Regions from separate parts of the Streptomyces sp. NPDC002573 genome, predicted to be linked through region 2. Evidence: predicted binding sites of a transcription regulator. Region 2 holds the regulator's gene; each other region holds the start of a gene.
What was found. The regulator HrcA, encoded in region 2, represses chaperone genes, less so after heat shock. The targets are predictions, from matches to a motif close to TTNGCACTCNGNNNNNCNGAGTGCNAA.
Positions count from the first base shown of each region.

Region 1: the regulator HrcA is predicted to act here: its motif matches at 6,494-6,520, upstream of groES (co-chaperone GroES).
Region 3: the regulator HrcA is predicted to act here: its motif matches at 8,557-8,583, upstream of groL (chaperonin GroEL).

Region 1 covers NZ_JBIARC010000001.1:244,913-255,030, reverse strand. Annotated here, with positions in the region: gene tsaB (tRNA (adenosine(37)-N6)-threonylcarbamoyltransferase complex dimerization subunit type 1 TsaB) at 1-596, shown strand, start outside; gene rimI (ribosomal protein S18-alanine N-acetyltransferase) at 593-1,123, shown strand; gene tsaD (tRNA (adenosine(37)-N6)-threonylcarbamoyltransferase complex transferase subunit TsaD) at 1,116-2,213, shown strand; gene ACFYX0_RS01105 (hypothetical protein) at 2,210-2,467, shown strand; gene ACFYX0_RS01100 (YciI family protein) at 2,590-2,946, shown strand; gene ACFYX0_RS01095 (RNA polymerase sigma factor) at 2,991-4,253, shown strand; gene ACFYX0_RS01090 (methyltransferase domain-containing protein) at 4,269-5,441, opposite strand; gene ACFYX0_RS01085 (polysaccharide deacetylase family protein) at 5,669-6,451, shown strand; gene groES (co-chaperone GroES) at 6,666-6,974, shown strand; gene groL (chaperonin GroEL) at 7,122-8,747, shown strand; gene ACFYX0_RS01070 (ester cyclase) at 8,851-9,558, opposite strand; gene ACFYX0_RS01065 (SDR family NAD(P)-dependent oxidoreductase) at 9,662-10,118, opposite strand, start outside.
Region 2 covers NZ_JBIARC010000004.1:52,245-62,362, reverse strand. Annotated here, with positions in the region: gene ACFYX0_RS05465 (SpoIIE family protein phosphatase) at 211-2,151, shown strand; gene hemW (radical SAM family heme chaperone HemW) at 2,197-3,429, shown strand; gene ACFYX0_RS05455 (Uma2 family endonuclease) at 3,530-4,108, shown strand; gene ACFYX0_RS05450 (DUF3097 domain-containing protein) at 4,086-4,895, opposite strand; gene ACFYX0_RS05445 (MBL fold metallo-hydrolase) at 4,942-5,676, opposite strand; gene hrcA (heat-inducible transcriptional repressor HrcA) at 5,871-6,887, shown strand; gene dnaJ (molecular chaperone DnaJ) at 6,888-8,024, shown strand; gene ACFYX0_RS05430 (nitronate monooxygenase) at 8,225-9,301, shown strand; gene ACFYX0_RS05425 (16S rRNA (uracil(1498)-N(3))-methyltransferase) at 9,298-10,035, shown strand; gene ACFYX0_RS05420 (VOC family protein) at 10,052-10,118, shown strand, end outside.
Region 3 covers NZ_JBIARC010000011.1:134,296-144,413, reverse strand. Annotated here, with positions in the region: gene ACFYX0_RS13740 (ROK family protein) at 1-608, opposite strand, end outside; gene ACFYX0_RS13735 (extracellular solute-binding protein) at 786-2,006, shown strand; gene ACFYX0_RS13730 (DUF3263 domain-containing protein) at 2,046-2,273, shown strand; gene otsB (trehalose-phosphatase) at 2,403-3,257, shown strand; gene ACFYX0_RS13720 (trehalose-6-phosphate synthase) at 3,301-4,728, opposite strand; gene ACFYX0_RS13715 (glucosyl-3-phosphoglycerate synthase) at 4,848-5,816, opposite strand; SAM riboswitch class I at 5,966-6,121, shown strand; gene thrC (threonine synthase) at 6,140-7,420, shown strand; gene ACFYX0_RS13705 (MoaD/ThiS family protein) at 7,417-7,692, shown strand; gene ACFYX0_RS13700 (cold-shock protein) at 8,144-8,347, shown strand; gene groL (chaperonin GroEL) at 8,707-10,118, shown strand, end outside.

The DNA.
Region 1 (10,118 bases), on a different contig from region 2:
GCACGTCCGTCGTCGCCTCGTCCACCCAGGTCGACGCGCGGCGGCACGGGGAACTGCTGCTGCCTGCCGTCGACCGGGTCCTCGCCGAGGCGGACACCCGGCTCGACGCCGTCACCGGCATCGTCGTGGGCGTGGGCCCCGGCCCCTACACCGGGCTGCGTGTCGGTCTCATGACCGCCGACACCTTCGGTCTCGCGCTCGGGGTGCCCGTGTACGGCGTGTGCACCCTCGACGGTCTCGCCTACGCCTCCGACCTGGAGGTGCCCTTCGTCGTGGCCACCGACGCACGGCGCAAGGAGGTCTACTGGGCGCGGTACGACAACGCCCGGACCCGGGTGACCGACCCCGCCGTGGACCGTCCCGCGGACATCGCGGAGCAGGTCGAGGGCCTGCCCGCCGTCGGCGCCGGCGCGCTGCTGTACCCGGACACGTTCCCGCAGGCCCATGAGCCCGAGCATGTCTCGGCGGCCGCGCTCGCGTCCCTGGCGGCGGAGCGGCTGGCGGCGGGCGAGGAACTGGTCGCGCCCCGCCCGCTGTATCTGCGCCGCCCCGACGCGCAGGTGCCGAAGAACTACAAGGTGGTCACCCCCAAGTGACCGGGCCCGTGACACCTGTGCTGCGCGAGATGCGCTGGTGGGACATCGACCCCGTCCTGGAGCTGGAGAAGGAGCTCTTCCCTGAGGACGCCTGGTCGCGGGGGATGTTCTGGTCCGAGCTCGCGCACGCCAGGGGAGCGGAGGCGACCCGGCGGTACATCGTGGCGGTCGACGGCGAGCGCATCGTCGGCTATGCGGGGCTGGCCGCCCAGGGCGACCTGGCCGACATCCAGACCATCGCTGTGGCCCGCGGCCTGTGGGGCACGGGACTCGGCGGACGGCTGCTGACCGAACTGCTGCGGGCCGCCACCGCGTTCGAGTGCGCCCAGGTGATGCTCGAGTGCCGGGTCGACAACGTGCGCGCACAGAAGCTCTACGAGCGCTACGGCTTCGAGCCCATCGGGTTCCGACGCGGCTACTACCAGCCGGGAAACGTCGACGCCCTGGTGATGCGCCTGACCACCTCGCCCGACAGCGGCTTCGCTGCGGGCCCCCCTTCAGCACGAGGAACCGACAACAATGGCTGACGAACCCCTGGTCCTGGGGATCGAGACCTCCTGCGACGAGACCGGCGTCGGCATCGTCCGCGGCACCACCCTTCTCGCGGACGCCATCGCCTCCAGCGTCGACGAGCACGCGCGCTTCGGCGGCGTGGTCCCGGAGGTCGCCTCCCGCGCACATCTGGAGGCGATGGTGCCGACCATCGACCGCGCGCTGCAGGAAGCGGGGGTGAGCGCGAAGGACCTGGACGGCATCTCCGTCACCGCCGGGCCCGGGCTCGCCGGTGCGCTGCTGGTCGGCGTCTCGGCGGCGAAGGCGTACGCGTACGCCCTGGGCAAGCCGCTGTACGGCGTGAACCACCTCGCCTCCCACATCTGCGTGGACCAGCTGGAGCACGGCGCGCTGCCCGAGCCGACGATGGCGCTGCTGGTGAGCGGCGGGCACTCCTCGCTGCTGCTCTCCACCGACATCACCGCGGACGTACGGCCGATGGGTGCGACCATCGACGACGCGGCGGGCGAGGCCTTCGACAAGATCGCCCGCGTGCTGAACCTCGGCTTCCCCGGCGGCCCGGTCATCGACCGGTACGCCCGGGAGGGCGACCCGGAGGCGATCGCGTTCCCGCGCGGGCTGACCGGTCCGCGCGACCCCGCGTACGACTTCTCCTTCTCCGGCCTGAAGACGGCCGTGGCCCGCTGGATCGAGGCGAAGCGCGCGGCGGGCGAGGAGGTCCCGGTGCGTGACGTGGCGGCCTCCTTCCAGGAGGCGGTGGTGGACGTGCTGACCCGCAAGGCGGTGCGGGCCTGCAAGGACGAGGGCGTCGACCATCTGATGATCGGCGGTGGAGTGGCGGCCAACTCCCGTCTGCGCGCCCTGGCCCAGGAGCGCTGCGAGGCGGCCGGCATCCGGCTTCGGGTGCCCCGTCCCAAGCTGTGCACCGACAACGGCGCGATGGTCGCCGCGCTCGGCGCGGAGATGGTCGCCCGCGGACGGGCCGCCTCGGACTGGGATCTGTCGGCGGACTCGTCGCTGCCGGTGACGGACCCGCATGTGCCCGGCCAGGCGCATGCCCACGACCACGTCCACGAGATCAGCAAGGAGAACCTGTACTCGTGACGGTCGCGCTGATGTGGGAGGCCCGGGCGGTGGCCGGGCGGGGCGAGGACCTGCTGGCCTGGGCGCGGGCCCAGGAGCTGGTGCCCGCGCCGCTGCGGCGCGAGACCCTCCGGGCTCCCCAGGACCGGGTGCTCGTCATCACCTGGTGGGACGCGGACCTCGCCGCCACCCTCCCCGAACTGCCCGAGCCGGACGGCGAGCTGGTGACCCGCGCGGTGCACCGCTGGCGTTTCGAGTCGGTCGACGGCGGCTGAACGGCCCCGAGAAAAAAATCTTCGAAGAATTCCGGCGACCATGTCGATCCGGGCGCCGTCCGATCGACGCACAGGTGAGAGGCGGGGACAGGCCCCGCCGCTTCCGGATCGAAGGAGTCACCATGCCCCGCTATCTGTCGCTCGTACGGATCGACGAGTCCACCGCCCCCGCCGAGGGCCCCAGCCCCGAGCTGATGCAGCGGATGGGCGAGCTGATCGAGGAGGTCACCAAGGCCGGCGTGATGCTCGACACCGCCGGGCTCACCCCCTCCGCCCAGGGCGCCACCGTGCGCTGGGAGGGCGGGAAGCTGTCCGTCACCGACGGGCCGTTCACCGAGTCCAAGGAGGTCGTCGGCGGCTACGCGATCATGCAGTGCAAGGACATGGCCGAGGCGGTGGAGTGGACCAACCGGTTCCTGAAGGTGCACGAGGAGCACTGGACCGTGACCTGCGAGGTGCGGGAGATCGCCGAGGGCTGACCGTTCCTTGGCCTACGCCCGGCAGGGGTGTTGCATGGTGGGCTGTGGAACAGCAGCCCACCGCCGCCCCCGCCGGCCATGCCATCGAGACCGTCTTCCGTCTGGAGTCGCCCCGGGTGGTCGCGGGAGTCGCCCGTATCGTCCGGGACGTCGGGATCGCCGAGGAACTGGCCCAGGACGCGCTGGTCGCGGCCCTGGAGCAGTGGCCCCGGGACGGCGTGCCGGACAACCCGGGCGCCTGGCTCATGGCCACCGCCCGGCACCGCGCCGTCGATCTGGTCCGCCGCCGGGAGCGCTACGCCCGCAAGCTGGCGGAGATCGGCCGGGACCTGGAGACCACCGCGGCGCCCGAGGAGCCCGCGGATCCCGACGACATCGACGACGACCTGCTCCGCCTGGTCTTCACCACGTGCCATCCGGTGCTGTCGGCCGAGGCCCGCACCGCCCTCACCCTGCGGCTGCTCGGCGGTCTGACGACGGCCGAGATCGCCCGCGCGTACCTCGTCCCGGAGCCGACGATCGCCCAGCGCATCGTCCGCGCCAAACGCACGCTGGCGACGCGGAACATCGCCTTCGAGGTCCCGTACGGCCCCGACCGCGCGGCCCGGCTCGGCTCCGTGCTGGACGTCATCTACCTGATCTTCAACGAGGGTTACGCGGCCACCTCCGGCGACGACTGGCTGCGGCCCTCCCTGTGCGAGGACGCCCTGCGCCTGGCACGGATCCTGTCCTCCCTCATGCCGAAGGAACCGGAGGTGCACGCGCTGACCTCGCTCCTGGAGTTCCAGGCGTCCCGCGCCCCCGCCCGCACCGGGCCCGACGGCGCCCCCGTCCTCCTCAGGGACCAGAACCGCCGCCGCTGGAACCGCATGCTCGTCGCCCGCGGCATCAACGCCCTGGCCCGCGCCGAGGCGACCGCCACCGGCACGCCCGGCCCGTACGCCCTCCAGGCGGCGATCGCCGCGTGCCACGCGCACGCGTACACCTACGAGGAGACGGACTGGACCGCCATCGCCACCCTCTACGGCCTGCTCGCCGTCCGGTCCCCGTCCCCCGTCGTGGAGCTGAACCGCGCGGTCGCCGTGTCGCACGCGGAAGGTCCCGGACCGGCCCTGGAGATCGTCGACCGGCTGACCGCCGAACCCGCCCTGCGGGACTACCACTTGCTGCCGAGCGTGCGCGGCGATCTGCTGGCCCGGCTGGGCCGCCCGGCCGAGGCCCGCGCCGAGTTCGTCCGTGCCGCCTTCCTGGCCCGCAACGAACGCGAACGGGAACTCCTCCAGGCCCGCGCCCGGGAGTGCGGCTAGGCGGCCGTGAGCCCCTCAGGCCGGGTGCCCCAGCAGCATCGTCGGTGCTCCCGCCACCCGGGTCAGGAACACGGTCACCGCGTGGGGGCCGTGCGGCTTGGGCAGGACCTTGCGGCGCAGTTCCTCCGGCTCCACTGCCGAGCCGCGCTTCTTCACGGTCAGCACCCCGACCTCCCGCTCCCGCAACAGGGCCTTCAGCTTCTTCACGTTGAAGGGGAGGTGGTCGGTGATCTCGTAGGCGGTGGCGTAGGGGGAGTCGTGCCGCGCGTCCGCGGTCACGTACGCGATCGTCTCGTCGATCAGCCCGCCGTCCAGTTCCTCGGCCGCCTCCGCCACCAGATGGGCGCGGATCACGGCGCCGTCGGGCTCGTAGAGATAGCGGCCGAGCGGGCGCACCGGCGGATCGGGGAGGCCGCGGCCGCGCAGCTCGCGGGGGCCGGGCAGCAGGGTGGCGCGGACGAGACCGGGTTCGGTGCCGAACCACAGCACCGCCTCCTTCACGTCCCCGCCGTCCGAGATCCACTCGGCCTCCGCCTCCGCGGGCACCGCCTCGTGCGGGATGCCGGGCGCGACCTTCAGCGCGGCGCGCGGCGCCTTCAGGGCCGCGGCCACGGCCCAGGACAGCGGGGGTGAGTACGCCTCCGGGTCGAAGATGCGGCCGCGCCCGCCGCGCCGGGCCGGATCCACGAAGACGGCGTCGTACGACGCCACGTCCACCCGCGTGACATCGGCCTCGCGCACCTCGATCAGCGCGGACAGACCGAGCGCCTCGGCGTTCGCCCGCGCCACCGCCGCGGTCAGCGGGTCGCGGTCCACGGCCAGCACCCGGACGCCGGCCCGGGCGAGCGCGATCGCGTCGCCGCCGATGCCGCAGCACAGGTCGGCGACGGAGGTCACACCCATCGCCCGCAGCCGCTGCGCCCGATGGGCGGCGACCGTCGTCCTGGTCGACTGCTCGACGCCGTTCGGGGTGAAGAACATCCGCTGTGCGTCCTCGGCCCCGAACTTCGCCGCCGCCCGCTCGCGCAGCCGCGCCTGGGTGAGGGCCGCCGACACCAGTTCGGCGGGGTGCTCGCGGCGCAGCCGGGTGGCGACGGCCAGCTCCTCGGCCGGGGCGGTGCCGCGCACCTCGTCGAGGAGGGCGCGGCCCTCGGGGCCGAGGAGGGAGTCGAGGGAGAGGTCGTTCACGGGGCCATTGTCGGCCAGTCGGTGGATGGCGTGCGTCCGGCCGCGGTGTCGGCCCGCCGCGGCCCGTGTCGGCTGCGAGGATCCGACACCATGCGGCTCGTACGACAAAATGAACAAAAGCGTGCGAACGGTGACATGAGAAGACTCCCGAAGAAGGCCACGGGCGAGGGGTGCGTGACGGCACGTCCGGAGGGCCACCCGTGAGGGGGCGGCGCCCGGTGCGGGCGATGCTCGCCGGAGCGCTCGCCGCCGCGCTGCTGTCCGGCTGCGCCCAGTCCGTCGACCCCATCGAACGGCTGGGCCTGAAGGCTGCCCAGCGGGTCCACCCCATGCACAGCCACCACGGCCGGGCCTACCGGCGCTGGGGCCTGCCCGCGCCGCTCGCGCCCGCGCCCCGGCCCGACCGCCCCGCGGGCCGGGCGGACGAGCACCTGCCGCCGGTGCTCGACCGTGTCCCCACCCATGACAAGGTCGTCTTCCTGACCTACGACGAGGGCGTCGAGAACGACCCCCGGTTCATCGACATGATCCGCGAACTGCGGCTGCCGGTCAGCGTGTTCCTCACCGACAGCAGCATGAGGCCGGGCTACGCGCGCGTCTCGCGGCTGCGGGCCGCCGGCGCGGTCGTCCAGAACCAGGCCCTGCACGACGTCGCGTTGCGCGGCCGCCCGTACGACGAGCAGCGCGCGGAGATCTGCGGCCAGCGCGACCGGCTGAAGGCGCGGCTGGGCGCGCCGACCCGGCTGTTGCGGCCGCCGCAGGGCAGATACGACCGTACGACGCTGGAGGCCGCGGCGGACTGCGGCGTCAAGGCGCTGATCCTTTGGCGCCCCGTCCGGGGCCTGGGGGCCGGCCGCCGTGGCCGGGGTGTGACTCCCCACTCGGGGGACATCGTCCTCGCCCATGAGCCGGGTCGCCCCCTCGCCTCGCTGACCGTCGAGACGGCCCGGCTTCTGCGCCGTATCCAGGCAAGGGGGTTCACGGTCGGGCGCCTGGAGGACTACCTGTAGGCCGGGCCCGGACACTCTGGTCACACGCCGCGCCACCGGCAATTGGCACTCCGCTTGACCGAGTGCTAATCGCGGTCATAGTCTCGGCCCTGGCACTCCCCACTGGAGAGTGCCAATACGCGACGGGCAGGTCCGGCACCCGCGACGACGGATCCACCTGGTCGCCACCTCAGACAGTTAACCCCGTGAGATCTCCGAAGGGGGAGGTCGGATCGTGACGACCACCAGCTCCAAGGTTGCCATCAAGCCGCTCGAGGACCGCATCGTGGTCCAGCCGCTGGACGCCGAGCAGACCACGGCCTCTGGCCTGGTCATCCCGGACACCGCGAAGGAGAAGCCCCAGGAGGGCGTCGTCCTCGCCGTGGGCCCGGGCCGCATCGAGGACGGCAAGCGCGTCGAGCTCGACGTCAAGGTCGGCGACGTGGTGCTCTACAGCAAGTACGGCGGCACCGAGGTGAAGTACAACAACGAGGAGTACCTCGTTCTCTCGGCTCGCGACGTGCTCGCGATCATCGAGAAGTAATTCACCGAAGCAGACTGCTTTGAGCTGCGCCCCTGGCCCCGCGACCGTTGATCAGCCGGGTGTCGGGGGCGCTGTTCGTTTTTCACCGCGATGGCGGCTGCTCCCCGGGAGCGGCCGGGGATCGCAACGAGAGGACTGAAACGCTCCATGGCGAAGATCCTGAAGTTCGACGAGGACGCCCGTCGCGCCCTCGAGCGCGGCGTCAACAAGCTTGCCGACACGGTCAAGGTGACGATCGGCCCCAAGGGCCGCAACGTCGTCATCGACAAGAAGTTCGGCGCTCCGACCATCACCAACGACGGTGTCACCATCGCCCGTGAGGTCGAGGTCGAGGACCCGTACGAGAACCTCGGCGCCCAGCTGGTGAAGGAGGTGGCGACCAAGACCAACGACATCGCGGGTGACGGCACCACCACCGCCACCGTGCTCGCCCAGGCGCTGGTGCGCGAGGGCCTGAAGAACGTCGCCGCGGGTGCTTCCCCGGCCGCCCTGAAGAAGGGCATCGACGCCGCCGTCGCCGCGGTCTCCGAGGACCTGCTGGCCACCGCGCGTCCGATCGAGGAGAAGTCCGACATCGCCGCCGTCGCCGCGCTGTCCGCCCAGGACCAGCAGGTCGGCGAGCTCATCGCCGAGGCGATGGACAAGGTCGGCAAGGACGGTGTCATCACCGTCGAGGAGTCCAACACCTTCGGTCTGGAGCTGGACTTCACCGAGGGCATGGCCTTCGACAAGGGCTACCTGTCGCCGTACTTCGTGACGGACCAGGAGCGCATGGAGGCCGTCCTCGACGACCCCTACATCCTCATCACCCAGGGCAAGATCGCCGCCATCGCGGACCTGCTGCCGCTGCTGGAGAAGATCATCCAGGCCGGCGCCTCCAAGCCGCTGCTGATCATCGCCGAGGACGTCGAGGGCGAGGCCCTGTCCACCCTCGTCGTGAACAAGATCCGCGGCACCTTCAACGCCGTCGCCGTCAAGGCCCCCGGCTTCGGCGACCGCCGCAAGGCGATGCTGCAGGACATGGCGATCCTCACCGGCGCCACTGTCATCGCCGAGGAGGTCGGCCTCAAGCTCGACCAGGTCGGCCTGGACGTGCTGGGCTCCGCCCGCCGCGTGACGGTCACCAAGGACGACACCACCGTCGTCGACGGCGGCGGCAAGTCCGAGGACGTCGTGGGCCGCGTCGCCCAGATCAAGGCCGAGATCGAGACCACGGACTCCGACTGGGACCGCGAGAAGCTCCAGGAGCGCCTCGCGAAGCTGGCCGGCGGCGTGTGCGTGATCAAGGTCGGCGCCGCCACCGAGGTGGAGCTGAAGGAGAAGAAGCACCGTCTGGAGGACGCCATCTCCGCGACCCGCGCCGCGGTCGAGGAGGGCATCGTCTCCGGTGGTGGCTCCGCGCTGGTGCACGCCTCCAAGGTGCTCGAGGGCGGCCTCGGCAAGCAGGGCGACGAGGCCACCGGTGTGACCATCGTCCGCCGCGCGGTCGTCGAGCCGCTGCGCTGGATCGCCGAGAACGCGGGCCTCGAGGGCTACGTCATCGCCTCCAAGGTCGCCGAGCTGGAGAAGGGCCAGGGCTACAACGCCGCCACCGGTGAGTACGGCGACCTGATCAAGGCCGGCGTCATCGACCCGGTCAAGGTCACCCGCTCCGCTCTGGAGAACGCCGCCTCCATCGCCTCCCTGCTGCTCACGACCGAGACCCTGGTCGTCGAGAAGAAGGAAGAGGAGGAGCCGGCCGCCGCCGGTCACGGTCACGGTCACTCCCACTGACGGCTGATCCTTCTGAGCCGGCCGAGGCCCGGCGCCCTGGGAACGGGGCGCCGGGCCTCGGCGCGTTCCGCCGCCGGTCCCCCGAGGGGCGAGGCCGGAGCCCTCAGTCCTCCAGCGCGTCGAGCGCGCCGAGCTGGTCCATCAGCCCCAGCTGGTCGTACTGCCACCAGATGTCGGCGATCTTCGCGTCCGGCCCGAACCGGAACAGAGTCATCCCGGTCATGGTGACCCGCCGTCCGGTGGGCGTGATCCCGAGGAACTCGCCCTTGTGCGTGGCGTTCCAGGTCCACCGTGCGCAGACCCGCTCGCCCTGCGCGATCAGGTCCTCGGTGGTGAAGGTGAAGTCGAAGGCGTCCCGCCACATCCGGCACTCGCGCCGGATCGCGTCCAGTCCGATGGTGTCCTGCCGGTTGACGGGGTCGTGACTGTGGCAGTCCTCCGTGATCAGGTCGTTGAGCGGCGGCAGTTCACCCGCCGTGGAGAGCGTGTCGAAGAAGCGCCGCACGGCGTCGGTCCACAACTGCTCGTCGCGCACCACGTCGAGATCCATGAAGACGGGCATCTCGTCGCACAGGGCGACCATCTCCTGGTAGATCCTGCCGGTCTCGGGCAGGTTCGAGTTCCGCATCGCCTCCTCGTATGAGGGGAACTCCACGAGTTCGACGAAGTGCGACCCGTCGGACCGGTCTCTGCCGACCAGGTCGTGCGTGGCCGTGCGTTTCCCCCGGGTCTGTTCGACCCATGCGTCGATCAGCCGGTTCATCTCCTCGAACCGGTCCGTCCTGCACTCGATGAGCTGTACGAAGGTCATGACGTCGCCTCCGGCGCGCTGCGTCCGGCTCGGTCATGGCCATTTTCGCACCGGAGCGGCGAGGCCACCTCCGCCCGTCATCTCCGTACGGAGCATCCGCCCGTCACTGCGGCCCGTACTTGCGCCCCGTCCGGGAGCTGATTCCGCCGAGCAGCGCGCGCGGCGTCACCTTCGCCAGGCCCATCAGCGCCTTGTAGCGCGGGTCCGGGATCGACAGCGTCTTGCCCCGCGCCAGGTCCGCGAGCGCCGAGGCGACCAGCTTGTCGGCGTCCAGCCACATCCAGCCCGGGATGTTGTCCGTGCCCATCCCGGCCCGCTGGTGGAACTCCGTGCGTACGAAGCCGGGGGCCAGCGCCATCAGCCGTACGCCCGACCCGACCAGGTCCCGGGCCGCGCCCTGAGTGAACTGCACGACCCACGCCTTGGACGCGCCGTAGGTGCCGCGCGGGACGAACGCCGCCACCGAGGCCACATTCACGATGCCGCCGCGCCCGCGGGTGCGCATGGCCTCGGCCGCCGCGCTGGTCAGCCGCAGCACGGCCTCGCAGTGCACCTTCAGC
Region 2 (10,118 bases):
GGGGCCCCGGCGGGCATATTCCGCACGAGCAGAGGACGTAGATCCGTTGCTCGAATCCGACCGTCTTCGGGCACATCCGTAGCACGGTTCTCACCCATGACGGCCCACTTCGGTAACTCGGCGCTTATGAGCGGGTCCGGTCTGTCACTCTGTCCGCATCGCCGGAGGCGTATTCGTCGGAGTTCACCGGAACCGCTCGGGGAGCCGTCCATGGGGACCATTCCCACGCAACGGGAGACCATCTCCCGCGCCTCGGACATGCCCGTGCACGAGGGCGCGGCGCTGCACACGGTGGTCCGTACGACGCTGCCGGGCGGACCGCTCGCGCCGGGCGCCGCCCGCCGTTTCGTCCGCGCCGCCCTCTCCGCGTGGGCCGAGGCGGCCGAGCCCGACACCTTCACCGAGCGGCTGGCCGACGACGCCCTGGTCGTGGTCAGCGAACTGGTCACCAACGCGGTCGTGCACGCGGGCACCGACGTCGACATCGTCTGCCGTCTCCACGAGACGGAGGACGAACCCCCCGGTCTCCTCGTCGAGGTCTCCGACCACCACCCCTCGCGCCCGGTACGGGACGCCGCCGCCGAGCACACCTACGGCATACCCGAGTACGGTCGCGGGCTGCGCCTCGTAGGCGCGCTCGCCACGGCCTGGGGGATCACCTACCGCACCGCCACCAAGACCGTCTGGGCACAGCTGCCCCTCGACGGCGCCGCGGCCGGTGAGGACGGCATCGAGGCCTACGCCGGTGAGGACTTCCTCGCGGGCGGGCTAGGCACGGCCGAGATCCTCGGGCCCGAACCCGCCGCCTACGCCGAGCCCGGACGCGGTGTGCCCGACCGGGACTGGCGGGGCCGCGGCGCGCTCTCCTTCCTCGCCGAGGCCTCCGACCTGCTCGCGGGACAGCTCGACGAGGACCTGGTCGCCGCGCTCACCGGGCAGCTCCTGGTGCCGCGGCTCGCCGACTGGTGCGCGGTGTGGCTGGAGGACGAGGCGACCGGCTGGCACGGGCCCGAGGCGGCGGTCGCCACCGGGCCGCGCCTCGCCCGGGTCTGGCACGGCAGCGAGAACCGCATCGAGGAGCTGCGCCGGGTGCTGGAGAAGGACCCGCCGCGGCTGCCGGAGTCGGTGCGTTCCCGGGCGGTGCCCGTGCCCTGGCCGGGGGAGGCGCTCGGCCCGCGCGGCACAACCGGGGCGGCGCTCGCCTACCGGCTGATCGCCGGCGGCCGCCCGCTCGGCACGCTGGTCATCGGCCGTACGGGACTGCTGCGCTTCCCCGACGAGGTCACCGGGCTCGTCGAGGACCTCAGCCGCCGGGTGGCGCTCGCCATCGGGGCGGCCCGGCAGTACGCGCGCCAGGCCACCATCAGCAGGGTGCTGCAGCGGGGCCTGCTGCCCGGGGCCGTCGCCGAGATCCCCGGGGTGAGCAGCGCGCTCGTGTACGAACCGTGCGACAAGGGCGGCGGCCCCAGCGGCGACTTCTACGACCTCTTCCCGGCCGGCCGCGGACGGTGGTGCTTCGCCCTCGGCGACGTCCAGGGCAAGGGCCCGGAGGCGGCGGTCGTGATCGGGCTGGCCCGCCCCTGGCTGCGGCTGCTGGCCCGCGAGGGGTACGCGGTCCCCGACGTCCTGGACCGCCTCAACCAGCTCCTCCTGGACGACGCCACGGAGGCGGCGGACGCGGCGGCGCGGGCGCTGGTGGCGGCGGGCGCCCCCGTGCCGGTCGCCGACGGCGGCCCCCACGCGCGCTTCCTCTCCCTGCTCTACGGCGAGCTGGTCCCCTTCGACGGCGGGGTGCGCTGCACGCTCGCCTCCGCCGGGCATCCGCTGCCGCTGCTGCTGGGCCCGGACGGCGACGTACGGGTCGTGGCCCAGCCGCAGACCCTCCTCGGGGTCGTCGAGGACGTCACCTACGTGTGCGAGACGTTCGAGCTGTACTCCGGCGACACGCTGCTGTCCGTCACGGACGGGGTGACCGAGCGGCGCAGCGGCTCCCGCCAGTTCGACGACGGGGACGGGCTCGCGGCGGCGCTGGCCGGCTGCGCCGGGCTGAGCGCCGAGCTGATCGCGGAGCGGATCCGGACCCTGGTGCACGAGTTCGGGGGGCAGCCCCCGGAGGACGACCTGGCACTGCTGGTGCTGCGCGCCGAGTGACGTGCGTCAGAACGGTCACGTCGTCGGTGCTGGACAATGGAGGACATGCCTTCCGCACTCCCCGACGGCGAGCCCGTCCCCCACGACGGCGCACTGCCCGCGCACGCCCTCGCCGGAGCCGCCGAGCGCCCCCTCGGGTTCTATCTCCATGTGCCGTACTGCGCCACGCGCTGCGGCTACTGCGACTTCAACACGTACACGGCGACGGAGCTGCGCGGCACGGGCGGGGTGCTGGCGTCCCGCGACAACTACGCACAGACGTTGATCGAAGAGATCCGGCTGTCCCGCAAGGTGCTGGGCGACGACCCGCGCGAGGTCCGCACGGTCTTCGTCGGGGGCGGCACCCCGACCCTGCTGGACGCGTCGGACCTGGTACGGATGCTGGGGGCGATCCGCGAGGAGTTCGGGCTCGCGGACGACGCCGAGGTCACCACGGAGGCGAACCCCGAGTCGGTCGACCCGGCGTATCTCGAGACCCTCCGGGAGGGCGGCTTCAACCGCATCTCCTTCGGCATGCAGAGCGCCCGCCCCCACGTACTGAAGATCCTGGACCGCACCCACACCCCGGGCCGCCCCGAGGCCTGTGTGACCGAGGCGCGGGCGGCGGGCTTCGAGCACGTCAACCTCGACCTGATCTACGGCACCCCGGGCGAGAGCGACGACGACTGGCGGGCCTCCCTGGACGCGGCGCTGGGCGCGCGCCCCGACCATGTCTCGGCGTACGCGCTGATCGTCGAGGAGGGCACCCAGCTCGCCCGCCGCATCCGCCGGGGCGAGATACCGATGACGGACGACGACGTGCACGCGGACCGCTATCTGATCGCGGACGAGGTGCTCGGCTCCGCGGGCTACGACTGGTACGAGGTCTCCAACTGGGCCACCTCGGAGTCGGGCCGCTGTCTGCACAACGAGCTGTACTGGCGCGGTGCCGACTGGTGGGGCGCGGGCCCCGGCGCGCACAGCCATGTGGGCGGCGTGCGCTGGTGGAACGTGAAGCACCCGGGGGCGTACGCGGCGGCGCTCGCCGAGGGCCGCTCCCCGGGGGCCGGACGGGAGCTCCTGTCGGCGGAGGACCGCCGGGTGGAGCGCATCCTGCTGGAACTGCGCCTGAGGGAGGGCGTCCCGCTGTCGCTGCTGCGGGAGGAGGGGCTCGCGGCCGCACGCCGGGCCCTGACGGACGGCCTCCTGGAGAACGGCCCGTACGAGGAGGGCCGAGCGGTCCTCACCCTGCGGGGACGGCTGCTGGCGGACGCGGTGGTGCGGGACCTGGTGGACTGATCACTCCGGCGGGTGAATCGGTGCGGAACGCCGCGTCGGTCCCTAACCTGATTCGTAGGCTGCCGCCGACAGGACGCGGCGGATGTGGAGGGCCACGGAGATGACCGCTGTGGACGAGCGCGGGATGACCAGGTACTTCGAGGAGCTTGAGCCTCCCGAGGGCGTCAGGGTCGAGCTTCTTCGGGGGGAAATCGTGATGATGGCCAGTCCCGACCTGGTGCACAACATGATTGTGGAAGACGTGTTGGACCAGATTCCGCGCAACCGGTGGGCCCGCCTCCAGACCCAGGATGTCGATGTCCTCGACGAAGCCAGCGAGCCCGTACCGGACTTGGTGGTCCTGGAGCGTGACCTCATGCCCCGCTCCGGGCGCCTGCTGCCGTCCTCACTGATCACGATGGTCGTCGAGGTCGTCTCCAAAACCAGCGTCGCACGAGACTACGAGGTCAAGAGGTCGATCTACGCCGCAGGCAAGGTGCCCGCTTATCTCATCGTCGATCCGGTCATGGCGCAGTGTGTCCTGCTCACGAACCCCGATGGCGAGGGCGAGAGAGCCGACTACCAAACGCAGCACGTGACGAAGTTCGGCGCCGGCCTGCCGCTGGCGATCCTGGGAATCGAGCTGGACACCGGCGAATTCGGGACGTCTCCCGGTGTCAAGCCCCACCGCTATCCGTGACGAAGTCGATCAGTTCCTCCACCCGCCCCAGCAACTCCGGCTCCAGGTCCCTGTAGGACCGCACCCGCGCCAGGATCCCCTGCCAGGCCGCCCCCGTGTTCTCCGGCCACCCGAGCGCCCGGCACACGCCCTTCTTCCAGTCCTGTCCGTGCGGAACGCGCGGCCATTGAGCGATCCCCACGGCCGCGGGCTTCACCGCCTCCCAGATGTCGATGTACGGGTGGCCGACGACCAGCGCGTGCTCGCTGGTCACCGACTCGGCGATACGCCACTCCTTCGTACCCGGCACCAAGTGGTCCACGAGCACGCCCAGCCGCGCGTCGGGACCCGGCGCGAAGGACGACACGATCGAGGGCAGGTCGTCCACGCCCTCCAGGTACTCCACCACCACGCCCTCGATGCGCAGATCGTCGCCCCACACCTTCTCCACCAGCTCGGCGTCGTGGCGGCCCTCCACATAGATACGGCCGGCGCGGGCCACCCTCGCGCGCGCTCCCGGGACGGCCACCGAGCCCGACGCCGTACGGGTGGGACGCACCGGCGCGCTCGACGGGCGCACCAGGGTCACCACCCGGCCCTCCAGCAGGAACCCCCGCGGCTCCAGCGGGAACACCCGGTGCTTGCCGAAGCGGTCCTCCAGGGTCACCGTGCCCGCCTCGCAGCGGATCACCGCGCCGCAGAAGCCGGTGCGCGGCTCCTCGACCACGAGACCGGGGTCCGCCGGGACCTCCGGCACGGGCTTGGGCTTCTTCCACGGCGGGGTCAGGTCCGGCGAGTACTGGCGCATTCGGATGACGATAGGAGAAGCCCGGTCGTCACGGATGGGGAAGGCCTCACGACACGCCGAAACGGGACGCCAGCTCGTCGCGCTGCGCCCGGACGAACGCCGCGTCCACCACGGCACCGTGCCCCGGCACGTACACCGCGTCCGGGCCGCCCAGTCCGAGCAGCCGGTCCAGGGCCGCCGGCCAGTGCGCGGGGACCGCGTCCGGGCCCGCCTGCGGCTCGCCGGACTCCTCCACCAGATCCCCGCAGAACACCACCTCCCGCTCGCCGGGGACCAGAACCACCAGGTCGTGCGCCGTGTGGGCCGGGCCCACGTTCGCCAGCAGCACCTGCACCCCGCCCAGGTCCAGCGTCCGTTCCCCCGACACCTGATGGCGCGGGCGCACCAGCACGTCCCCGGCCTCGGCCGCCTCGGCCGGGTCCAGGCCGTGCCGTACCGCGTCCGCGACCAGCACGTCACGCTCCCGGAGGAACACCGCGTCCGTGCCCACCGCCCCGAACACCTCCACGCCCGCGAACGCCGCCGCCCCGAGGACATGATCGAAGTGGGGGTGCGTCAGGGCGAGATGTGTCACACGCCGGTCCCCGCCGAACGGCGCGAGCAGCCGTCGTGTCTCGGTGCGCAGCCGCGCGCCCTCGCGGAGACTCGACCCGGCGTCGATCAAGAGCGCTCCGCGCTCGCCGACCACCAGTCCCGTCGTGCAGTCCCATCCCGGCAGCCGCGTACGCCCTGCCCGGGCGCCGAGCGCCTCCCACCCGGACTCTTCCCACCTCACCGTCATGGGGTGACGCTATCCGCAGGCGCCCGGCCGGACAGGACAGGGCGGGACAGGTCGGTACACGTCGGCGCGGCACAGGTGCCCGCCCTTGCCGGGGGCGTACCCGACGGCCGTACACTTGGCCCGGGGATGCTGGCACTCACCCGCGCAGAGTGCCAGGGAAGCGCCAAGGGGAACGGACCGCTGGAGGTGTGCGCATGCTGAGTGAACGCAGGCTCGAAGTGCTGCGCGCGATCGTCCAGGACTACGTGGGCACCGAGGAGCCGGTCGGTTCCAAGGCGCTCACCGAGCGGCACAACCTCGGCGTCTCCCCGGCCACCGTCCGCAACGACATGGCCGCGCTGGAGGACGAGGGCTACATCGCCCAGCCGCACACCAGCGCCGGACGCATCCCCACGGACAAGGGCTACCGCCTCTTCGTCGACAAGCTCGCGGCCGTCAAGCCGATGACCCCGCCCGAGCGCCGCGCGATCCAGAACTTCCTGGAGGGCGCCGTCGACCTCGACGACGTCGTGGCGCGTACGGTACGGCTGCTCGCGCAGCTCACCCGGCAGGTCGCCGTCGTGCAGTACCCGTCGCTGACCCGCTCGACGGTGCGGCACGTGGAACTGCTGGCGATGGCGCCCGCGCGGGTGATGCTGGTGCTGATCACCGACACCGGCCGGGTCGAGCAGCGCATGATCGACTGCCCCGCGCCCTTTGGAGAAACGTCACTCGCTGATCTGCGGGCGCGGCTCAACAGCCATGTCACCGGCCGCCGTTTCGCGGACGTCCCGCAGCTCGTGCAGGACCTGCCCGAGGCCTTCGAACCGGAGGACCGGGGCACGGTCTCCACGGTGCTCTCCACCCTTCTGGAGACCCTCGTGGAGGAGACCGAGGAGCGGCTGATCATCGGCGGCACCGCCAATCTCACCCGCTTCGGGCATGACTTCCCTCTCACCATCCGCCCCGTGCTGGAGGCGCTCGAGGAGCAGGTCGTGCTCCTCAAGCTCCTGGGTGAGGCGAAGGATCCGGCCATGCGGGTGCGTATCGGTCACGAGAACGCTCACGAGGGACTCAACTCCACGTCGGTCGTCTCCGTGGGCTACGGTTCGGGCGGCGAGGCAGTAGCGAAACTCGGCGTGGTCGGACCGACCCGCATGGATTACCCGGGAACGATGGGAGCGGTACGAGCGGTGGCACGGTACGTCGGACAGATCCTGGCGGAGTCGTAAGTGGCCACGGACTACTACGCCGTACTCGGCGTGCGCCGCGACGCGTCGCAGGAAGAGATCAAGAAGGCGTTCCGCCGGCTCGCCCGCGAGCTGCACCCGGACGTCAACCCTGATCCCAAGACGCAGGAGCGGTTCAAGGAGATCAACGCCGCGTACGAGGTGCTCTCGGACCCGCAGAAGAAGCAGGTCTACGACCTCGGTGGCGACCCCCTGTCCCAGTCGGGCGGCGCGGGCGCGGGCGGCTTCGGCGCGGGCGGCTTCGGGAACTTCTCGGACATCATGGACGCGTTCTTCGGCACGGCGTCGCAGCGCGGACCGCGCTCGCGCACCCGCCGCGGCCAGGACGCCATGATCCGGCTGGAGATCGAGCTCGACGAGGCGGCCTTCGGCACCACGAAGGACATCCAGGTCGACACGGCCGTCGTCTGCAACACCTGCAACGGCGAGGGCGCCGCGCCCGGCACCTCGGCGCAGACCTGTGACATGTGCCGCGGCCGCGGTGAGGTCTCGCAGGTCACGCGGTCCTTCCTGGGCCAGGTCATGACCTCCCGGCCCTGCCCGCAGTGCCAGGGATTCGGCACGATCGTCCCGAACCCGTGCCCGGAGTGCGCGGGCGACGGACGGGTGCGCTCCCGCCGGACGCTCACCGTCAAGATCCCCGCGGGCGTCGACAACGGCACCCGGATCCAGCTCGCCGGCGAGGGCGAGGTCGGCCCCGGCGGCGGTCCGGCCGGTGATCTGTACGTCGAGATCCACGAGCTGCCGCACCCGATGTTCCAGCGCCGCGGCGACGACCTGCACTGCACGGTCACCCTCCCGATGACGGCGGCGGCCCTCGGCACCAAGGTGCCGCTCGAGACGCTGGACGGCATGGAGGAGGTCGACATCCGCCCCGGCACGCAGTCCGGGCAGTCGATCCCGCTGCACGGCCGAGGCGTCACGCATCTGCGCGGCGGCGGCCGGGGTGACCTGGTCGTGCATGTCGAGGTGCAGACGCCGTCGAAGCTGGACCCCGAGCAGGAGCGCCTGCTGAGGGAGCTGGCGCAGCTGCGCGGCGAGGAGCGGCCGCAGGGCCAGTTCCAGCCGGGACAGCAGGGGCTGTTCTCGCGCCTGAAGGACGCCTTCAACGGGCGCTGACCCTCCGCGACACCCCAATGGCGCCGGCTCCCCTCGGACCGGCGCCGTTGTGTTTCCCGGGGCTGCCGTCGGCTGCCGCTCCGGCCCGTTCCGGTCGCCCGTGAGCACCCCCACTGCCCTGACCCGCGGACCTTTCCGGGGGCATATGCCAGCGGAAGCCCGGATTCGGACTTGTTCGAAGGACGTGACAACATGCCGTCATGTCCTCCGTGCTGACCGATCTCCTCCGCCATCCGATCGTGCAGGCCCCCATGGCGGGCGGAGTCTCCGTGCCACAGCTCGCCGCCGCCGTGTCCGAGGCGGGCGGCCTCGGGTTCCTCGCCGCGGGTTACAAGACCGCCGACGGCATGTACCAGGAGATCAAGCAGCTCCGCGGGCTCACCGCCCGTCCCTTCGGCGTGAACGTGTTCATCCCGCAGCCCGACCAGGCGGACCCCGCCGCCGTCGAGGTCTACGCCGAACAGCTCGCCGGCGAGGCCACCTGGTACAAGGCCGAACTGGGCGACCCCGAGAGCGGCCGCGACGACGGCTACGACGCCAAGCTCGCCATCCTGCTCGACGACCCGGTGCCCGCGGTCTCCTTCCACTTCGGCGTCCCCGCCCCCTCGGTCCTTCAGTCCCTGCGCCGCGCGGGCACCTTCACCCTGGTCAGCGCGACCACCGCCGAGGAGGCCCTCGCCGTACAGGAGGCGGGCGCCGACGCGGTCATCGCACAGGGCGTCGAGGCCGGCGGCCACCAGGGCACCCACCGCGACAGCGCCGAGAACGACGGCTCCGGCATCGGGCTGCTCACCCTGGTCACCCAGATCCGTGAGGCCGTACGCATCCCGATCGTCGCGGCCGGCGGACTCATGCGCGGCAGCCAGATCGCCGCGGTGCTCGCGGCGGGCGCGAACGCGGCCCAGCTGGGCACCGCGTTCCTCGCCAGCCCCGAGTCCGGCGCGCACCCCCTGCACAAGCAGGCGCTGACCGACCCCCTGTTCGTCCGTACGGAGCTGACGCGCGCGTTCTCCGGGCGCCCGGCCCGTGCCCTGGTCAACCGGTTCATGCGGGAGCACGGGCCGTACGCGCCCGCCGCCTACCCCGAGATCAACCACCTCACCTCGCCGCTGCGCAAGGCGGCCGCCAAGGCCGACGACCCGCAGGGTATGTCGCTGTTCGCCGGCCAGGGCCACCGTCTGGCCCGTGACCTGCCCGCCGGACGCCTGGTGGAGGTCCTGGCGGCGGAACTCCGCGAGGCCGCGACAGCGTTGTCCGCGGGCGGTGCCGGTCGATGACGGCACCCGTGTTCGTCGTGGACCGGCTCGACGCCGTCGGTCCCGAGTTCGTGCTCGACGGCCCCGAGGGGCGGCACGCGGTCTCGGTGAAGCGGCTGCGGCCGGGGGAGGCCGTCGTCCTGACCGACGGCGCCGGACGCCGGGCGGAGTGCGAGGTCGTCGGCACCGAGGGCAAGGACCGGCTGGTCGTCCGGGTGACCTCGGTGTCCGAGGAGCCGCCGCAGACACCCCGGATCACCGTCGTCCAGGCCCTGCCCAAGGGCGACCGGGGCGAGCTGGCCGTGGAGACCATGACCGAGGTCGGCGTCGACGCGATCGTCCCCTGGCAGGCCTCCCGCTGCATCACCCAATGGAAGGGCGACCGGGGGCTGAAGGCCCTCGGCAAGTGGCGGGCCACCGCCCGCGAGGCGGGCAAGCAGTCCCGCCGGGTGCGCTTCCCCGAGGTCGCGGACGCGGCGACGACCAAGCAGGTTGCGGCACTTCTCGCCAAGGCCGACTTCGCGGCGGTCCTGCACGAGAGCGGCGAGGACCCCCTCGCGACCGTGGAACTCCCCACCGAGGGCGAGATCGTGCTGATCGTCGGGCCCGAAGGGGGCGTCGCCCCCGAGGAGTTGACCCTGTTCGAGGAGGCGGGTGCGCGGGCCTTCCGGCTGGGGCCCACCGTGCTGCGCACCTCGACCGCCGGCACCGCGGCGGCCGCGCTGCTGCTCGGCCGCACCGGACGCTGGTCCTGACCTTCGGGGGTACACCATGGAACTCGCCCAGGTACGGCTGCTGGTCTCGGACTTCGCCGCCTGCTACCGGTTCTACGCCGACG
Region 3 (10,118 bases), on a different contig from region 2:
TCCCCGGACGCCTCGGCCCAGGCCTCGCTGACGGCCGCCGCGGAGGCGTAGCGCTCCAGGCAGCCGGCCTGGCCGCAGGGGCAGGGGGCCCCGCCGGGCCGTACGACGACATGGCCGATCTCGCCCGCGAAGCCGTGCGCCCCGGCCTCCACCCGGCCCTCGATCCCGATGGCGCCCGCGATGCCGGTGCCGAGCGGGACGAACAGAAAGCGGTCGGCGCCCTTGCCCGCGCCGAGGCGCCCTTCGGCGAGGCCGCCGGTGCGCACGTCGTGCCCGAGGGCGACGGGCGCGCCGGACAGCCGGCGGCTGAGTAGATCGCGCAGCGGCACGTCACGCCAGCCGAGGTTGGCCGAGTAGGCGGCGACGCCGCGGTCGGCGTCCACGATGCCGGGCACCGCGACGCCCGCCGCGGCCGCGGGTTCGCCGAGGTGGTGCTCGCCGTGCGCGCGCAGTTCGGCGGCGAAGGCGAGGATCGACTCCACCACGGCGTCGGGTCCGCGTTCGCGGCCGGTGGCCCGGCGCGCCCGGTGCAGCAGCTCACCCCCCGCGCCGACCAGGGCGGCCTTCATCCCGGTGCCGCCCACGTCGAGGGCGATGACATGTCTCACGGAGACAGTGTGGGCCCTGGACCCGGAAGAGGTCTAGTCCACTCACGTGGTGTAGACCTTATGCAGTTGATATTCCGAATGGCGAGACAGCAGGGTTGGGCAAGAGCAGTGCAGGGGCGCGGGACGCGTAGGACGACGTGGCACAAGGGTCTGATCGCGGGGGTGTCCGCACTGGGCATGACAGCGGTACTGGCGGGCTGCGGGGGCTCGTCCGGCTCGGGGGACGTGACGCTGCGGCTGGTGGCCGCGGACTACGGTGACTCCTCGGCCAACAGCTCCAAGAAGTACTGGGACGACCTGGTCCGGGGCTTCGAGGCGGAGCACTCCGGGACCAAGGTCGAGGTCAGCGTCTACTCCTGGAACGACGTGGACCGCAAGGTCAAGGAGATGGTGGCCGCGGGCCACGCGCCCGACATGGCGCAGATCGGGGCGTACGCGGACTACGCGGCGGCGGGGAAGCTCTACCGGGCGGACGAGGTGCTCTCCATCCCCGTCCAGGCGGACTTCGCCTCGGAGCTGAGCGACGCGGGCAAGGTGAACCGCACGCAGTACGGCATGCCGTTCGCGGCGTCCACGCGGCTGCTCTTCTACAACAAGACGCTGTTCGCGCAGGCGGGGATTCAGCCGCCCACGAACTGGCACGAGCTGGCGGCGGACGCCGGGGCGCTCAAGGCCAAGGGGGTGAAGTTCCCCTACGCGCTGCCGCTCGGCCCGGAGGAGGCGCAGGCCGAGACGATGCAGTGGCTGCTCAGCGGCGGGGCCGGCTATCTGGACGGGTTCGGCTCCTACGACATCGACTCCGCGCAGAACGTGGGCACCTTCACCTGGCTGAAGGACGACCTGGTCGGCAAGGGGCTGACGGGTCCGGTGCCGCCGGGCCGGCTCAACCGCGCCGACGCCTTCGCCGCCTTCACCCGCGGCGAGGTCGGCATGCTCAACGGCCACCCCTCCCTGATGAAGATGGCCCGGGCCAAGGGCGTGGACTTCGGCATGGTGCCGATGCCGGGGGTCGACGGACGGGCGAAGTCCACGATGGGTGTGACCGACTGGATGACCGCCTTCAAGCAGAACGGCCACCAGGACCAGGTCCGCGAGTTCCTCGACTATGCGTACGACGAGAAGAACGTGCTGGACTTCTCGCGCGAGTACGACCTGCTGCCGGTCACCAGCTCGGCGCAGGAGGCGATGGCGGCGTCCCCGCGGGACGCCGACCTGGAGCCCTTCCTTCAGCAGCTGCCCAGCGCGGAGCTGTACCCGGTCGGCAAGACGTCCTGGGCGGGCGTCAGCGCCCAGATCAAGAAGGAGATCGGTGGGGCCGTCAGCCCGGACGGCAGCCCGTCGGCCGTCCTCGACCGGATCCAGCGGGCGGCGGTGACGGCGGACAGCGCCACCGGCTGAGCCGTCCGCTCTGTCGGCCCCTGCGGCTACCGTTCCCCCATGGAAGAGCTGAACCCCCGAGAAAAGGCCGTCCTCGCCCTGGAGGGGCGCAGCTTCTCCGGGCCGGGAGCCAAGGAGCGGGCCATCCGGGAGCAGCTGGGCCTCGCCCCCGTGCGGTACTACCAGCTGCTCAACGCCCTCCTCGACGACCCGAGGGCGCTCGCCCACGCCCCGGTCACCGTCAACCGCCTGCGCCGCGTCCGCGACTCCCGCCGCACCGAGCGCTGACCGCGCCGAGTGCTGACCGCGCCGAGCGCGCACTGCCGGGAGCGGGGCGCGCCGGGGTGCGCGGCGCGTGTGCCGGTGCGTCTGCCGGAGTCGGGAGTGGGTCCGGTCCTGCGCGGATAGGGTCGACGCATGGGCAGCCATACGGACTCCTTGCCGACGCCCGTCACCCCGGCCGGGCGCGACGGTCTCGACGCCATCCTCGCCCGTCCCGAGCGGGCCGTACTCGCCTTCGACTTCGACGGGACGCTCGCCCCGATCGTCCCCGACCCCGACCAGGCCCGCGCCCACCCGGACGCGGTCCCCGCCCTCGCGGCGCTCGCCCCCAAGGTCGCCTCCGTCGCGGTGGTCACCGGTCGCCCGGCCGGCGTCGCCGTCCGCCACGGCGGCTTCGCGGGCGTACCCGGACTCGACCACCTCGTCGTCCTCGGCCACTACGGCGCCGAACGCTGGGACGCCCGCACCGGCACCGTCAACGCCCCCGCCCCGCACCCGGGGGTCGCCGCCGTCCGCGCCGAACTCCCCGGCTTCCTGGACGAGATCGGTGCCTGGCGCGGCACCTGGATCGAGGAGAAGGGGCGCGCCGTCGCCGTGCACACCCGCCGGTCCGACGATCCGCAGGCCGCCTTCGAGGCCCTGCGCGAACCCCTCACCGACCTCGCCACCCGCCACGGACTGATCGTCGAACCCGGCCGCCTGGTCCTGGAACTGCGCCCGCCGGGCATGGACAAGGGAGTGGCCCTGTCGGAGTACGTCCGGGAGACGGGCGCCGGAGCGGTCATGTACGTGGGGGACGACCTCGGCGACCTCCCTGCCTTCGCCGCCGTCGAGAAACTCCGCTCCGACGGCGTACCCGGCCTGCTCGTCTGCAGCGGCAGCGAGGAGGTCACCGAACTGGCCGACCGGGCGGACCTCGTGGTCGACGGCCCGGAAGGCGTCGTAGGACTGGTGACCGCTCTTGGCGACCGCATGACGGACCGCCCCTGAGGCCTCGAGGGACTGAGGGCCGCGGTCCCGCCGGGCGCGGTCCTCAGCCCTCCAGCGCGGCCAGCTGATCCAGGAACCAGCGGGCCGGGGGCAGCGCGGTGGCCTGCGCGGCCAGCCGCTTGGTGCGTTCCGCGCGCTCCGCGGGACTCATCGACAGCGCCTCGTGCAGCGCCTGGGCCGTGCGCACGATGTCGTACGGGTTCACGGTCACCGCGTCCTCGCCCAGCTCCTCGTACGCCCCGGCCTCCCGGGAGAGCACCAGCACACAGCCCTCGTCCGAGACCACCGGCACCTCCTTGGCGACCAGGTTCATGCCGTCCCGGATGGGGTTCACCAGGGCCACGTCCGCCAGCCGGTACGCGGCGAGCGAGCGGGCGAAGTCGTCCTTGACGTGCAGTTCCACCGGGGTCCAGCCGAGGGTGCCGTAACGGGAGTTGATCTCCGCCGCCACCCGCTGGACCTCCGCCGTGTAGTCGCGGTAGACCGCCAGGTCCTGCCGGGACGGGTAGGCGAACGCCACATGGACGACACGTTCGCGCCACTCCGGACGCGACCGGAGCATTTCCTCGTACGCCAGCAGCCCGCGCACGATGTTCTTCGACAGCTCCGTGCGGTCCACCCGCACGATCGACTTGCGGGGCATGCCGTCGGGGGCCGAGCCGATCTGCTCCCGCAGGGCCCACATCCGCTCGTCCACATCCGGCCGGTGCGCCCGCTCGCGCAGGAACTCGGCGTCGGCGCCCAGCCCGTGGACGCCGATGCGCGTGCCCGAGGGGATGCCGGGGCCGAGGACCGCGTGGCAGCAGTCCGTGAACGCGTCGGCCCACCGCTGGGTGAGGAACGCCGCCCGGTCCGCGCCCAGGATCCCGCCGAGCACCTGCGCGGCGATGTCGTCGGGCAGCAGACGGAAGTACTCCGGCGGTGCCCACGGCGTGTGCGAGAAGTGGCCGATCCGCAGGTCGGGGCGCAGCTCGCGGAGCATCCGGGGGGTCAGGGTGAGGTGGTAGTCCTGGACCAGGACCGCCGCGCCCTCGGCGGCCTCCTCGGCCAGTGCCTCGGCGAACGCCCGGTTGTAGGTCTCGTAGGCCGCCCACTGCCGCCGGAACTCCGCGTCGAAGACCGGCTCCAGCGGTGTCTGGTACAGCATGTGGTGCACGAACCACAGGACCGAGTTCGCGATGCCGTTGTACGCGTCCGCGTGCACCTGCGCGTCGATGTCGAGCATCCGTACGCGCTGGCCGCCGGTGTCGGCCGGATCGAGCCTGCCCGCGGTGCGCCGTACGGCCTCCCGGTCGCTGTCGGTCAGCGCGGAGCAGACCCACACCGCGTCCGTGTCGGGGCCGATCGCCGACAGGCCGGAGACCAGTCCGCCCCCGCCGCGCCTGGCCGTGAGCTGTCCGGTCTCGTCCAGCACGTACGAGACCGGGCCGCGGTTGGACGCCACCAGAACGGAAGCCGCATTCGAAGCCATGCCACGAAACCTAGCCCGCACCGAAAACGCTCAAACGTTCCCTTCGGCCGTCTGCGGAACCGTATACAAAGGGGGGCCGTGGGCCGGGTTCCCCCGGGGTGCGCCCGGACCCGGACGGCTCAGGCCGCCCGCCGGTGCGCGTACTCCGGGATCTCCGCCATCGGTGGCCGCTCCTCCGTGTCCACCGGGTACGTCCGCGGCTCGAAGCGGCCCTCGACCCGCTCGAACTGGGTGAGGGCGGGGCGCACCAGATGGCCGCGAGCCAGCCGCAGCTGCGCGGTGCGGTAGATCTCCGCGGCCATCCGGCCCAGCGCCTGGCCGTCCTGGTGGCGGTGCAGGCGCACCCCGACGTCGACCTGGGCCAGGGCGTCCAGGCCCACCAGATGCAGCGCGTCGACCAGCATGCCCAGCTCCACCCCGTACCCGACCGGGAACGGGAGCCGTTCCAGCAGTGAGCGGCGGGCGGCGTACTCGCCGCCGAGCGGCTGGACGAAGCCGGCCAACTGCGGCCAGTGCATGTTGAGCAGCGGGCGCGCCATCAGCTCGGTGACCCGGCCGCCCTGGCCGGCCGCCGCGCCGGAGGCGGGCTCGCCGGGCAGGGCCAGCGGCCGGTCGTACATCGCCTTCACGAGGTCCACGCCCGGGTCGGTGAGCAGCGGGCCCACGATCCCGGAGACGAAGTCCGAGGAGAACTCCCTCAGGTCCGCGTCGACGAAGCAGACGATGTCCCCGCGGGTGACCAGGAGCGAGCGCCACAGCACCTCGCCCTTGCCGGGCACGGCCGGAATGCGCGGCAGGATGGTGTCGCGGTGCACCACTGTCGCGCCGGCCGCCGCGGCGACCTCGGAAGTGCGGTCCGTGGAACCGGAGTCGACGACGACGATCTCGTCGACGAGCGGAACCTGCTGCATCAGGTCATGACGGATCACGGCGACGATCTCGCCGACCGTCTCCTCCTCGTTCAGCGCGGGCAGCACCACGCTGACCGACGAGCCCGAGGCGCGTTTGGCGGCCAGCATCTGGTGGATCGGGCGATCGGTCACGGACCAGGAGCGGGTGCTCAGCCAGCGCTCGACTTCTTCCAGCACGGTCTGCGGCTCCTCACATGCGGTGATCCATCTCGCGGGTCGGACGACTATCTCAACTGTCCTGGCCTTCGGTTACAGTCTTGAACAACGCCGGTGACCATCGCATGTCGGGGGTCGCCGCTGCTCATAGCAGTGAAAAAACCGCATACAGCTCATCCAGAGGGGCAGAGGGACACGGCCCGATGAAGCCCCGGCAACCCTCCAGCCGGTTCTCGTAGATCCATGTGATCGTTTCCGCGAGGCTCCCGGCTAGGGAAGGTGCCAAATCCGTCTCACGGCGAGATGCGTCGTGAGGAAGATGAGGAGAAAGGGCCTCGCCTGCCATGGCTGTGCAGTCAGTTGTAAGCAGCACCGACTCCGTGAATCTCGGACCCGCCGCCGCCCTGTCCTGCCGCGAGTGCGGCCATCGGGTGTCCCTCGGCCCGGTCTTCGCCTGCGAGGAGTGTTTCGGCCCGCTGGAGATCGCCTACGACTTCTCGGGCTACGACACCGAGGAGCTGCGCAAGCGCATCGAGGCGGGACCCGCGAACATCTGGCGCTATGCGCCGCTGCTGCCGGTTCCGGCGGACGTCGCCGACAAGCCGAACCTCAACCCCGGCTGGACCAAGCTGGTCAAGGCCGACAACCTGGCGCGCGAGCTGGGCGTGACCGGCGGTCTGTATGTGAAGGACGACTCCGGCAACCCGACGCACTCCTTCAAGGACCGCGTGGTCGCCCAGGCGCTGGAGGCGGCGCGCGTCTTCGGCTTCACCACCCTCTCCTGCTCCTCCACCGGCAACCTGGCGGGCGCGGTGGGTGCCGCGGCGGCCCGGGCAGGCTTCCGTTCCTGCGTCTTCATCCCGCACGACCTGGAGCAGGGCAAGATCGTCATGGCCGCGGTCTACGGCGGCGAGCTGATCGGCATCGAGGGCAACTACGACGATGTGAACCGCTTCTGCTCGGAGCTGATCGGCGACCCGGTCGGCGAGGGCTGGGGCTTCGTCAACGTCAACCTGCGGCCGTACTACGCGGAGGGGTCCAAGACCCTGGCGTACGAGATCGCCGAGCAGCTCGGCTGGCGGCTGCCGGACCAGATCGTGGTCCCGATCGCCTCCGGCTCCCAGCTCACGAAGATCGACAAGGGACTCCAGGAGCTGATCAGGCTCGGGCTGGTCGAGGACCGCCCGTACAAGATCTTCGGCGCCCAGGCCGAGGGCTGCTCCCCGGTGTCGACCGCGTTCAAGGCGGGCCACGACGTCGTACGGCCGCAGAAGCCGGACACGATCGCCAAGTCGCTGGCGATCGGCAACCCGGCGGACGGTCCCTATGTCCTCGACATCGCGCGCCGCACCGGCGGGGCCGTGGAGGACGTGACGGACGCGCAGATTGTGGACGCCATCAAGCTGCTCGCCCGCACCGAGGGCATCTTCGCGGAGACGGCGGGCGGTGTGACGGTGGGCGTGACCCGCAAGCTGATCGAGAGCGGTGTGCTCGATCCGACGAAGACGACCGTCGTGCTCAACACCGGCGACGGTCTCAAGACCCTGGACGCGGTGGCGGGCACGGGCCTCACCGCGACGATCCGTCCGAACCTGGACTCCTTCCGAGAGGCTGGCCTCGCATGAGCGTGACCGTTCGCATCCCCACCATCCTGCGCACCTACACCGGAGGCCTCGCCGAGGTCGCAGCCGAGGGCGCGACCCTCGCCGAGGTCATCGCCGACCTGGAGAAGAAGCACACCGGTATCGCCGCCCGCGTCCTCGACGACCAGGGCAAGCTGCGCCGCTTCGTCAACGTGTACGTCAACGACGACGACGTCCGCTTCGAGCAGGGCCTGGAGACGGCCACCCCGGACGGCGTCGGCGTCTCCATCATCCCGGCTGTCGCGGGCGGCTGACGGCCGTTCATCCCCGCGCGACCATTACCCTCGGTAAGGTCGAGCACCGAGAGTTCACTGGATTGCCCTCTCCGTGAGACAAGCGGAGGGGGCAATTCTGCATGGTTGAGCACGGTACAGTTGGGGAACTCGCTCCCCGTTTTCCGGTCGGGCAACCGGTGTCCCTGCCGCCCGTCCGACAAGAAGCAGCCAAAGTGGGCAGGGGTTTTGCGCCATCCATTCCTTTTGTCGGGCCCGACTTGCCCTGAATTCGGGTGAATTCTCGGTACATTCCCGACCGGTCGTGCCCGGAATTCTCGTCCGATTGACCTGTTGCACACGGCAGTTGGACAGATACATTCAGCCGCGGTCGACGCGTTCCGGCGCACGCCCCCAACCGTTGGGGGGTGAGGTCTGACCCGGATCCGCGAAGTGTGGATCTGTGCAAGGGCCAGTAATAGGGGAGTTAGGCATGGCTCAGGGCACCGTCAAGTGGTTCAACGCGGAGAAGGGGTACGGCTTCATCGCGGTCGACGGTGGTGCGGATGTATTCGTCCACTACAGCGCGATCCAGATGGACGGTTACCGCACCCTGGAAGAGGGTCAGCGGGTCGAGTTCGAGATCTCGCAGGGTCAGAAGGGGCCGCAGGCGGACATGGTCCGTCTGGCCGGCTGAGTTGCGCGCCGACGACTGAATTGTTCGACGTGTCGAGGGGCTCGTATCCCGTACGGGGTGCGAGCCCCTCGGTCTGTCCGGAATCCGGTGGGTCCCGGCGCGCGGCGGGGGCGCACGGCAGTCGCGGCGAGGCCCTCTGCGCGCCCTCCGACGAGCCCACCTCGCGGGCGCGTCTTGCACTCGGAGGGGGCGAGTGCTAATCATTGGCGTTAGCACTCTGAAGGTGAGAGTGACAAAGAAGGACCGGGTCGGTGAGGCCGCGGACCGGGTGGGGCAAGGAACCACCGGCCGGGGCCGTCCGTCGCGGGCGCGGGCGCGGTCCGAAGTAATCACCCCCAGTCCTGGAGGGACCACTTCACATGGCCAAGATCATCGCGTTCGACGAGGAGGCGCGGCGCGGCCTCGAGCGCGGCATGAACCAGCTCGCGGACGCCGTGAAGGTGACGCTCGGCCCCAAGGGTCGCAACGTCGTCCTCGAGAAGAAGTGGGGCGCCCCCACGATCACCAACGACGGTGTCTCCATCGCCAAGGAGATCGAGCTCGAGGACCCGTACGAGAAGATCGGCGCCGAGCTGGTCAAGGAAGTCGCCAAGAAGACGGACGACGTCGCCGGTGACGGTACGACCACCGCGACCGTGCTCGCCCAGGCGCTGGTCCGCGAGGGCCTGCGCAACGTGGCGGCCGGTGCCAACCCCATGGCTCTGAAGCGCGGTATCGAGAAGGCCGTCGAGGCCGTCTCCGCCGCCCTGCTGGAGCAGGCCAAGGACGTCGAGACCAAGGAGCAGATCGCCTCCACGGCCTCCATCTCCGCCGCCGACACCCAGATCGGCGAGCTCATCGCCGAGGCCATGGACAAGGTCGGCAAGGAAGGCGTCATCACCGTCGAGGAGTCGCAGACCTTCGGTCTGGAGCTCGAGCTCACCGAGGGCATGCGCTTCGACAAGGGCTACATCTCGGCGTACTTCGCCACCGACATGGAGCGTATGGAGGCGTCCCTCGACGACCCGTACATCCTGATCGCCAACTCCAAGATCGGCTCCGTCAAGGACCTGCTCCCGCTCCTGGAGAAGGTCATGCAGTCGGGCAAGCCGCTGCTGATCATCGCCGAGGACGTCGAGGGCGAGGCCCTGTCGACCCTGGTCGTCAACAAGATCCGCGGCACCTTCAAGTCCGTCGCCGTCAAGGCCCCGGGCTTCGGCGACCGCCGCAAGGCCATGCTCGGCGACATCGCCATCCTCACGGGCGGCGAGGTCATCTCCGAGGAGGTCGGCCTCAAGCTGGAGAACGCGACCCTGGACCTCCTGGGCCGCGCCCGCAAGGTCGTCATCACCAAGGACGAGACCACGATCGTCGACGGCGCCGGCTCCCCGGAGCAGGTGCAGGGCCGCGTGAACCAGATCCGCGCCGAGATCGAGAACAGCGACTCCGACTACGACCGCGAGAAGCTGCAGGAGCGCCTGGCGAAGCTGGCCGGCGGCGTGGCCGTCATCAAGGCCGGTGCCGCCACCGAGGTCGAGCTCAAGGAGCGCAAGCACCGCATCGAGGACGCCGTTCGCAACGCGAAGGCGGCCGTCGAGGAGGGCATCGTCGCCGGTGGTGGCGTGGCCCTGCTCCAGGCCTCCCAGGTCTTCGAGAAGCTGGAGCTCGAGGGCGACGAGGCCACCGGTGCCGCCGCCGTCAAGCTGGCGCTCGAGGCCCCGCTGAAGCAGATCGCCGTCAACGCCGGCCTCGAGGGCGGCGTCGTGGTGGAGAAGGTGCGCAACCTGACCCC